3 regions of the Simiaoa sp. genome follow, and region 2 is predicted to be linked to each of the others. Evidence: predicted binding sites of a transcription regulator. Region 2 holds the regulator's gene; each other region holds the start of a gene.
The links. The regulator NrdR, encoded in region 2, represses ribonucleotide reductase genes. The targets are predictions, from matches to a motif close to CACAANATNTTGTG.
Positions count from the first base shown of each region.

Region 1 (3,289 bases), on a different contig from region 2:
ACCATCATTCCAGTTCTGCACCGGACGATAGTAACCGGTGATGCGGCTGTACACCTCGGTCTTCGCCCCACAATGAGGACATACCTTCACCTCTCCAGCCAGATAACCGTGTTCCTTACAGATGGAATAGGTCGGCGACAGCGTATAGTATGGCAGCTTGTAATTAGAAGCGATAGTCCGCACCAGGGAAGCCGCTGCTTTCCAATCGGGAAGCTTCTCTCCCAGGAACGCATGGAACACCGTACCTGAAGTATACAGGGTCTGCAATTCATCCTGAATATCCAGTGCATCGAAAATATCCACAGTATAGTCCACCGGCAGATGGGAAGAGTTCGTATAGTAAGGAGTATCTCCGGGCTTTCCTGCCGTCTTGATACCGGGCCAGCGCTTTCTGTCGTGCTTGGCCAGACGGTATGTGGTACTCTCCGCAGGAGTCGCTTCCAGATTGTAAAGGTCTCCGTACTGCTCCTGATAATCCGACAGGCGCTCTCTCATATGATTCAGTACTTCCTTGGTAAACTCCTGAGTTCTCGGATCGCTCATATCCGCTCTCAGCCAGTTGGCATTTAGGCCCACCTCGTTCATGCCGATCAGACCAATGGTGGAAAAATGATTCTCAAAAGTGCCCAGATACCTCTTTGTATAAGGATACAGTCCCTCATTTAACAGCTTTGTAATGACACCACGCTTGATCTTCAGGGATCTCGCAGCAATATCCATCATATGATTCAGTCTTGCGTAGAATTCGTCCTTATTGGCAGACAGGTATGCGATCCTGGGCATATTGATGGTGACAACGCCAACGCTTCCGGTGCTTTCACCGGAGCCGAAGAATCCTCCGGTCTTCTTACGCAGTTCCCGCAGGTCCAGACGCAGTCTGCAGCACATACTGCGGACATCGCTGGGCTGCATGTCGGAATTGATATAGTTGGAAAAATATGGCGTACCGTATTTTGCGGTCATTTCGAATAACAGTCTGTTGTTCTCGGTATCGGACCAGTCAAAATCCTTCGTGATGGAATAAGTAGGAATCGGATACTGGAAACCGCGGCCATTGGAGTCACCCTCGATCATGGTCTCGATGAATGCCTTGTTTACCATGTCCATTTCCTTTTTACAATCCTTGTATTTGAAATCCATCTCCACGCCGCCTACCAGCGCCGGCAACTCTGCCAGATCATCGGGCACCGTCCAGTCCAGTGTAATATTGGAGAAAGGAGCCTGCGTACCCCAGCGGCTGGGTGTATTAACACCGTAAATAAATGCTTCGATGCATTTTTTCACTTCAGGATAACTTAAATGATCTACTTTTACAAAAGGGGCAAGGTAGGTATCAAAAGAGGAAAAAGCCTGTGCTCCTGCCCATTCGTTCTGCATGATTCCTAAGAAGTTCACCATCTGGTTGCACAGTACAGATAAGTGTCTCGCCGGAGCAGAAGTGATCTTGCCGGTGATGCCGCCCAGTCCTTCCTTGATCAGCTGCTTTAAGGACCATCCCGCGCAGTAACCGGTCAGCATGGACAGATCATGGATATGGATATCCGCATTGCGGTGTGCCTCGGCAATCTCTTCGTCGTAGATTTCGGACAGCCAGTAGTTCGCCGTTACCGCACCGGAATTGCTTAAGATCAGACCACCTACGGAATAAGTCACCGTGGAGTTCTCCTTCACTCGCCAGTCCTCGACTTTGACATAGCTGTTGACCACATCCTTGTAGTCTAAGATTGTGGACTTCATGGCACGCATCTTCTCCCGCTGCTTGCGATACAGAATATACGCCTTCGCTACTTCTTCATAGCCCGCCTGTCCCAACACACGCTCCACGCTGTCCTGGATATCTTCTACGTGGATCTCATCATTTTCCACCTTTTTCTGGAAATCCGCGGTCACCCGTAACGCAAGAAGATCAATGATGTCGTTATTATAGCTCATCTGCGTCGCAGTAAAAGCCTTCATAATGGCATCATTGATCTTCGTCAGTGTAAAATCTGCTTTGGAACCATCTCGTTTGATTACCTGAAACATCTTGTGTACCCCCTTAATCTCATGTCCCCATGGCTTACGCCCATAAAACCTATCACCATCCATTCTACAACACTTTGTGGGGGAAGTCAATTAAAGGATACTAGATATTGTGTATACATCAGTTCACCCGTCGATTTGTGCCAAGACGGCTTTACGCTTGCGTAAGGAGCCGGCTCTGTGCAAATCGACGAGGGGAGCGCCCGCTTTACGCCCTCTTCCACACTCTGTGGTACAGCACATACGCCACCACCGCGGTCACGCTCTCCGTGCAGACAAACGCCCACCATACACCGGTGACACCGATGATGCGGCTTAAGACAAATGCCGCAGGGATGACCACCGCCACATAACGCATCACGGAGATCACCAGGGAAGCCATCCCCTGTCCCAGTGCCTCCAGGGCTCCGGAGCTGGTCACCGACACAGCGGACAGAATAAAGCCCAGGCTGATGATGTGCAGTGCCGTGATACCGATGGTGATGGTCTCCGGATTCTCGGTAAACAGCCCGATCAGTCCTCCGGGGATCAGCCAGCACAGCGTCGTACCGGCAGCCATGATCCCTGCGGTCAGTTCCAAGGTCAGACGGTAGATCTGCTCCACACGCTTTCTCTCACCGGCACCGTAATTATAGCCGATCAAGGGGCGGATGCCCTGAATGATACCGTTGGAAGGCAGGTAAATAAAGGTCTGTAACTTATAATAAACACCCAGCACCAGCACATATCCCTGGGAATATGCTGCCAGAATGCTGTTCAATGCGGAGATCAGCAGAGAAGGCAGTGCCATATTCAGGGTCGCCGGAATACCGATACCGTAAGTCTTGCCGCAGATTTCCCCTTCCGGACGCAGATATTTTTTATGAAGCTTCACCGGCAAAGGATCCGCCACATAATAGATGAGATATACCAGTAACGTGATCACCTGTCCGATGCCGGTGGCAAGCGCCGCTCCGGCGATCTCCATCCGGGGAAAAGGTCCAATGCCGAAGATCAGCAGCGGATCCAATACAATATTCGTGACAAATCCGGCGATCATGCTGACCATGGTAGCCCGCATCCTGCCTACCGCCTGGAATATTTTTTCCAGTGTGATACCTCCGGTCACAATAGTGGAGAACAAAAATACCACATTGGAATATTCCATGCCAAGTGCCCGCACCGTATCACTCTTCGTAAACATTCCCAGAAATAATTTCATTCCGCCTAGGAAAAAAAACATGAGCAATGCACCGTGCAATACTCCCAGCACCATGCCCTGGGTTGC
Region 1 covers NZ_JBOKRY010000020.1:54,270-57,558, forward strand. The annotation lists gene ACTRDR_RS08910 (ribonucleoside triphosphate reductase) at 1-2,025, opposite strand, end outside; gene ACTRDR_RS08915 (MATE family efflux transporter) at 2,231-3,289, opposite strand, start outside.
Region 1: a site for NrdR is predicted at 2,124-2,137, ahead of ACTRDR_RS08910 (ribonucleoside triphosphate reductase). Genes of this name have one in related genera too.

Region 2 (3,289 bases):
TTCCGTACCTGCTCTTACACAGCTTTTAGAACAGCTTGCAAGAGTCGGCTGCGTCTTTCTCGTCACCGGAGCCGATCTGGCAGAAGGACGTACTCCCTCCATCAATGCCGCGGTTCTTGGTCTCACCGTGGGCGAGATCTTTTCCATGCTGATTGCTCTGGTCTGCCTGTATATACATCTGTATCCGGGCAGTAGTATTCTTTCCGTGCGGAATATCTTTCCTTCTGTTCCGGTCTACCGGGATCTGCTTGGTATGGCACTGCCTCTGACCGCTAACCGTATCGTTCTGAACATTTTACAGAGTATCGAAGCCGTCTCCATTCCCCAGAAGCTTCTGCTCTATGGTTATGATACCACCACAGCCTTAAGTGTATACGGTGTCCTTACCGGCATGGCCATGCCCATGATCTTTTTCCCTAATGCCCTTACCGGCTCCGTGGCGGTGCTTCTCCTTCCCACCATCTCCGAAAATCATGCCAGAGGAGACCGTGGAGCCGTCTTATGTGACACACTGCGCACCGTAAAATATTGCAGTCTCATGGGTGCCTGTTGTCTGTGCGGTTTTCTGTTTCTGGGTGACTGGATGGGAACGGAACTGTTCCACAGTGAACTGGCCGGTCATTTTATCGTGACTCTGGGCTTCATCTGTCCTTTTCTGTATCTGGATACCACTCTCTCCAGCATTTTGCAGGGTCTCGGTATGGCAGGACGGATCTTTGCCTCCAACGTGGTCTGTCTTCTGATCCGGCTCCTGTTCGTATTTTTTGCCATTCCCGTGATCGGTATGCAGGGATATCTGTGGGGGATTCTGGTCAGCCAGCTGGTACTTGCGGGAATCTACTTCTTCTGTCTGTATCGTTTCTTCCGAAAAAATTAAAAAAAGCCTCCGTCATCCGGCTTGCGCCGGATTGGCGGAGGTATCTGTTTCCCGGTAATCTTATTCATCTTATTCTGTAAATACCGTCTTGCTTATCCTTTTTCATTATCGCACATGCCATGCGAAATTCTATCTTTATCTGGCCGTATTATCAGTTATAATATCGACTGTTTTTACGAAAACTTAAGTCTTCCGGAAATCAATTGTGATTCTTGTCATTCAGGACACTCTTTAATTCATCCATAAAGGTGTTCACGTCCTTGAACTCCCGATATACGGAAGCAAATCTTACATAAGCTACCGCATCCAGATCCTTCAGCTTGTTCATCACAAGTTCACCGATGGTTCCGCTGGGGATCTCACGTTCCTCCCGGTTGAAGATCTCGTTCTCCACCTCGTCCACCAACGTCGTGATCTGTTGTGCGCTGACCGGACGTTTATGGCAGGCCCTGAGTACTCCTGCTTCGATCTTGGCACGGTCATAGGCCTCTCTGTTATTGTCCTTTTTAATAATGATCAACGGAATCGTTTCGATCTTCTCGTAAGTGGTGAATCGCTTGCCGCATTCATCACACACACGGCGACGGCGAATGGAATTGTTATCTTCCGCCGGTCTCGAATCGATCACTCTGGTATTTTCATGGCTGCAGAACGGACATTTCATAGGCATCCTCCTCTTAAAAACCACGTGTTATTTATACGGATATTATAAGAGAATCAGCAGTTAATGTCAACTAAAATTATGTCCGGACCGATCTGCCGGATGTCCTTGTAAGGAATGACAATATTGGGCTCACAGCGCAGGAATCCCAGCCACTGGTTTCCACCCGGCACCATGATCTTACAGATGCATCCGCTGCACTCATCGAACTCCAGATCACAGACATGCCCCAGCTTTTTACAGTCTCTGACATTGATCACATCTTTGCATTTTAATTCGGAAAAAAGCATATGCGTACTCCTGCTTTCTTTCTATAATATATAATATATGCCTTTCCCATCCGTTTGTTCGGCAAATACTGGAAATTCTACCGGCAAAGTATATCCTCCCACAGTCCTGTGAATACTGTTGTTATCACAAAATTCAGTAATCGGGAGGTCTCTATGGTACAGGGAAAAGTGGAAATCTGCGGCGTCAATACAGCAAAACTGCCTTTGTTAAAGGCGGCAGACAAGGATGCTTTATTTGCGAAGATCCGCGAAGGAGATACCGCTGCCCGAGAGACCTATATCGAAGGGAATTTACGTCTGGTCCTAAGTGTGATCAAACGTTTTTCAAGCAGTGCGGAGAATGTGGATGATCTGTTCCAGATCGGATGCATCGGTCTCATCAAAGCCATCGACAATTTCGACGCTACTCTGGGTGTGAAGTTCTCTACCTATGCGGTTCCCATGATCATCGGGGAGATCCGCAGATTCTTACGGGATAACAACAGCATTCGCGTATCACGCTCCCTGAAGGATACCGCCTATAAGGCAATCTACGCCAGAGATACACTGACGAGAAAAAATCTGAAGGAGCCTACCGTGGAAGAGATCGCCGCGGAGGTGGGTATCTCCAAGGAAGACATCGTCTATGCCTTAGATGCCATGCAGAACCCCATGAGTCTCTACGAACCGGTCTATACCGACGGCGGCGACACCCTCTATGTCATGGACCAGATCAGTGATAAAAAAAATAAGGAAGAGACGTGGGTGGAACATCTCTCCCTCAGTGAAGCCATGAAACGTCTGAACGACAGAGAGCGTCATATCATCTCTCTGCGCTTTTTCGAAGGTAAGACCCAGACCGAGGTCGCCGACATGATCGGCATCTCCCAGGCCCAAGTCTCCCGCCTCGAAAAAAATGCTTTGAAAGCTATGCGGGGCTATCTTACCGCATAGACCTCCATTTTTATATCCGGGTGACATCCCCCTTACGTGCAGCATTTAACAGTAACCCCAGCTTTTCGTTCTGTGTCAGTTTTGCCGTTTCCGCTTTCTCCCTCATTTTTCATGTTATCTTCTGATTGTTCTGATTGCACTTTTATTGTCTGCGGAATCTCCGCAGCATTCCATACAGTATCTGAAACAGCAGATATCCGATCACTGCCCCCAGCACATTGGTCAGGATATCGTCCACCTGAAAATATCCCCTGCCGGTGATCAGCTGGATCGTCTCCACGCCGAAGCTGGTCACGAATGCCGCAAAGGTATTACGGAAAAATCCCCTCAGCCACGGAAATGCCCAGGGACAGATAAATCCATAGGGAATAAACAGCAATACGTTTTCCACGACATACGCATGGTTCCTCGCATTCGTCCCCCAGGTCGAGAACAGTTCCAGGTCCATGCCGATCCGGCTGCCATCCTCTCTGGAGAAAAAAGTGATCACCAGAATGATCATCAGATACAGAGAAAATGCCATGAGTC
Region 2 covers NZ_JBOKRY010000006.1:73,782-77,070, forward strand. The annotation lists gene ACTRDR_RS03780 (oligosaccharide flippase family protein) at 1-877, shown strand, start outside; gene nrdR (transcriptional regulator NrdR) at 1,077-1,541, opposite strand; gene ACTRDR_RS03790 (YlmC/YmxH family sporulation protein) at 1,595-1,828, opposite strand; gene sigG (RNA polymerase sporulation sigma factor SigG) at 1,982-2,761, shown strand; gene ACTRDR_RS03800 (VanZ family protein) at 2,904-3,289, opposite strand, start outside.

Region 3 (3,289 bases), on a different contig from region 2:
TCATTGATCATGATCTCACCATCATAGCCACATACCTGGCAATAATCGGATTTGGTATTGAACTCTCCGTACTGGATATTGTCATAGATGAAGCGGATCACTTCCTCGATGGCTTCCACATTATTGGTCAGGTTCGGCACTTCCACATAAGAGATAGCTCCGCCCAAAGACTTATTCTGGAACTCACTCTCAATCTTAAATTTTGTAAATGCGTCGATTTTCTCCCGTACATCCACATGATAAGAATTTGTATAGTATCCTTTATCGGTGACATTGGAAATATCACCGTATTTTTCACGGTCGATCCTTGCAAAACGGTAGCAAAGTGTCTCTGCGGGAGTTCCGTAGAGGCTGAAAGCAATGCCGGTCTCCTCTTTCCATTTTGCGCAGCGATCCTTCATATAATCCATAATGCGCAGGGCGAATTCCTTGCCGGGCTCCACGGTCTGGCTGCATCCCTTCATCAGATAGGTCGTCTCATACAATCCGATATATCCCAGAGACATGGTGGAATAACCGTTATGCAGGTATTTATCGATGGTCTCACCCTTCTTCAGGCGGGCAATGGCGCCGTACTGCCAGTGGATGGGGCTCACATCGGATACCACACCCTCCAGTGCCTTATGGCGGCACATCAGTGCTTCATAACACAACTCCAGACGCTCGTCCAACAGTTTCCAGAACTTCTCCTCGTTTCCTTTTGCCAGGATACCGATCTGGGGCAGGTTGATGCTGACAACGCCCTGATTAAAACGACCTTCCCACTTGTACTCTCCGTTTTCATCCTTCCATGGAGACAGGAAAGAGCGGCAGCCCATGCAGGAAAATACATTGCCCTCGTAGTTCTCACGCATCTTCTTGGCAGAGATATAGTCGGGGTACATTCTCTTAGCGGAGCACTGTGCGGCCAGCTTGGTCACATAGTCGTATTTTCCGCCCTTTAAGCAGTTATTTTCATCCAGCACATAGACTAACTTCGGGAAAGCGGGAGTCACATAGACACCCTTTTCATTCTTGGTTCCCTCGATGCGCTGACGCAGGATCTCCATAATGATCTGTACGGTCTCTTCCACATATTCATCGTTCTCATCAATATGCAAAAACAATGTCACGAAAGGAGACTGTCCGTTGGTGGTCATCAAGGTATTGATCTGGTACTGGATGGTCTGCACACCGGATTTTAATTCATCGTGCAGGCGCATCTGTACGATCTTATCCTTGGCTGCCTGATCCAGGGTATCTCCGAACTCGTCCTCCAGCTGTTTTGCAAATTTTTCCCTGCTCTTACGCAGATATTTTCCCAGATGCTTGATATTGACGCTCTGTCCGCCGTACTGGTTGCTGGCTACGGCTGCGATGATCTGGGTGGTCACGGTACATGCCACCTGGAAGCTCTTGGGCGATTCGATCATTTTGCCATTGATGGAAGTACCGTTGTCCAACATGTCCTTGATATTGATCAGACAGCAGTTGAAGATCGGCTGGATAAAATAATCCGCATCATGGAAATGCAGCACACCGTTATCATGTGCCATAGCAATATGCTCCGGCAGAAGCAGACGTCTGGTAACATCGCGGGACACTTCGCCTGCAATATAGTCTCTCTGTGTGGATGCCAGGCGGGTATTTTTATTGGAATTTTCCTCCGCCAGTTCCTTATTCTCATTCCGGATCAGTTTTAAAATGGATTCATCCGTGGTGTTGGATTTGCGGAGCAGACTTCTCTGGTAACGGTATACAATATACTTCTTCGCCAAGGTATATTTGTTGTGCTCTACCAGATGTTCCTCGATCATATCCTGAATATGCTCCACGGTCTGGGTCTGTTTACCCTCTTGCTGCACATCCTCCAGGATCTCTTCAATCAATCCCTCGCTGGCACGATACCGCTCCTCCACTTCGTTGTTCGCCTTATGGATCGCTTCCCGGATCTTGTCCTCTTCATAAGGCACTACTCTGCCGTCTCTCTTCTGAATCTTCATTGCTGTTCCCTCACTTTATATCATTCCCATCGAGATGCGAATTTCTGCATAAGCCGAAAGAAAAGCCGCATCGGAAGCAAGTTCCCGACACGACTCTCTACGCAAATCATAGTATATTACTAGATTTTGTGCTTTAAAATTCATTTCGCATCTACATCTTGTATATTTATTATAGTGAGGAAACCTAGAAAAAGCAAGTACCTTTTTTAAAACATTCCTCTTCCACCATACCCTCCGAAGCACAGACCGCCACCACCGCAGCACAGATTGCAGAACAGGTTCGCCAGGCAGATTTTCAGGCACAGGTCATTCCCACTCATATTGGGATAGCCATACGCAGCCTGTCTGCTCTCATACCATTGTCCGCCGCTCTGAAGTCTCTGCAGCAGCATCTGGTATTCCATATTCTGCGGTTCCAGTGACGCTGCTTTTCCTGCATGCTCCAAAGCTGCCACATTGTTTCCCAGTCCCATATGAGCCATGGCACTGTAATAGTACCATCTGGCAGTCTTTTCATGCTCCCCCATGCCGTCCAGGGTATTTCTTGCCTCTCTGTAATAACCGTTTCTGATGTAATTGCCGGCTGCCCGCAGTCTGGGCTCTTCCTCATATCCGGAAGTCTGCTGCTGCCATCCGGCCTGCTGCCAGAAGTCCCCAAAGTCCTGACCGAAGCCGCCATAACTCTGTCTCTGATCATAGCTGCTTCCGCGGCTGCCATATCCACCGCCGTAGCTGTAACCTTCTGTTCGTTCCTTCATGATCTGCTGATAGGCTGCCTGTATCTCCTTGAACTTTTCTTCCGCCTGATCCTTGTTGGGATTATTGATATTGGCATCGGGATGATATTTTCTGCTCAGGGTCTTATATGCTTTTTTGATTTCTTCCTCGGAAGCATCTCTGCTCACCCCCAGGACACTATACGGATCATAATTCATTTTCCGTTACCTCTTTTGCATTGTCTTTTTCCCGTTTTTTCCGCACGATCTCATAGCGGCACCATACACCGGAATACAGAATATTCCGCAAAATATCCACATTTTGTAATATAGGAAGCTGTTCGAATTCCTTACAGCACTCTGACATCATCATAGTCAGGATCTGTCTGCATTCCTCCTCGAAGCCGGGCTCCGCATAACGTTTCTTTAGCGGATTGTAGGTTCCTTTTTTGATATCCTGTTCAACATCCTCGTAGGCATCCAGCAGGTAGATAAATTTTCCGAGGAAAAATCCCAGTCTCGCCAGATTATCCTTCCATTCATCCTCGCGGCAGGATACGATCTGCGCCATAACTTTTCCAAACAGTCCTG
Region 3 covers NZ_JBOKRY010000012.1:1,931-5,219, reverse strand. The annotation lists gene nrdD (anaerobic ribonucleoside-triphosphate reductase) at 1-1,982, opposite strand, end outside; gene ACTRDR_RS06320 (DnaJ domain-containing protein) at 2,189-2,917, opposite strand; gene ACTRDR_RS06315 (DUF5685 family protein) at 2,907-3,289, opposite strand, start outside.
Region 3: a site for NrdR is predicted at 2,100-2,113, ahead of nrdD (anaerobic ribonucleoside-triphosphate reductase). Genes of this name have one in related genera too.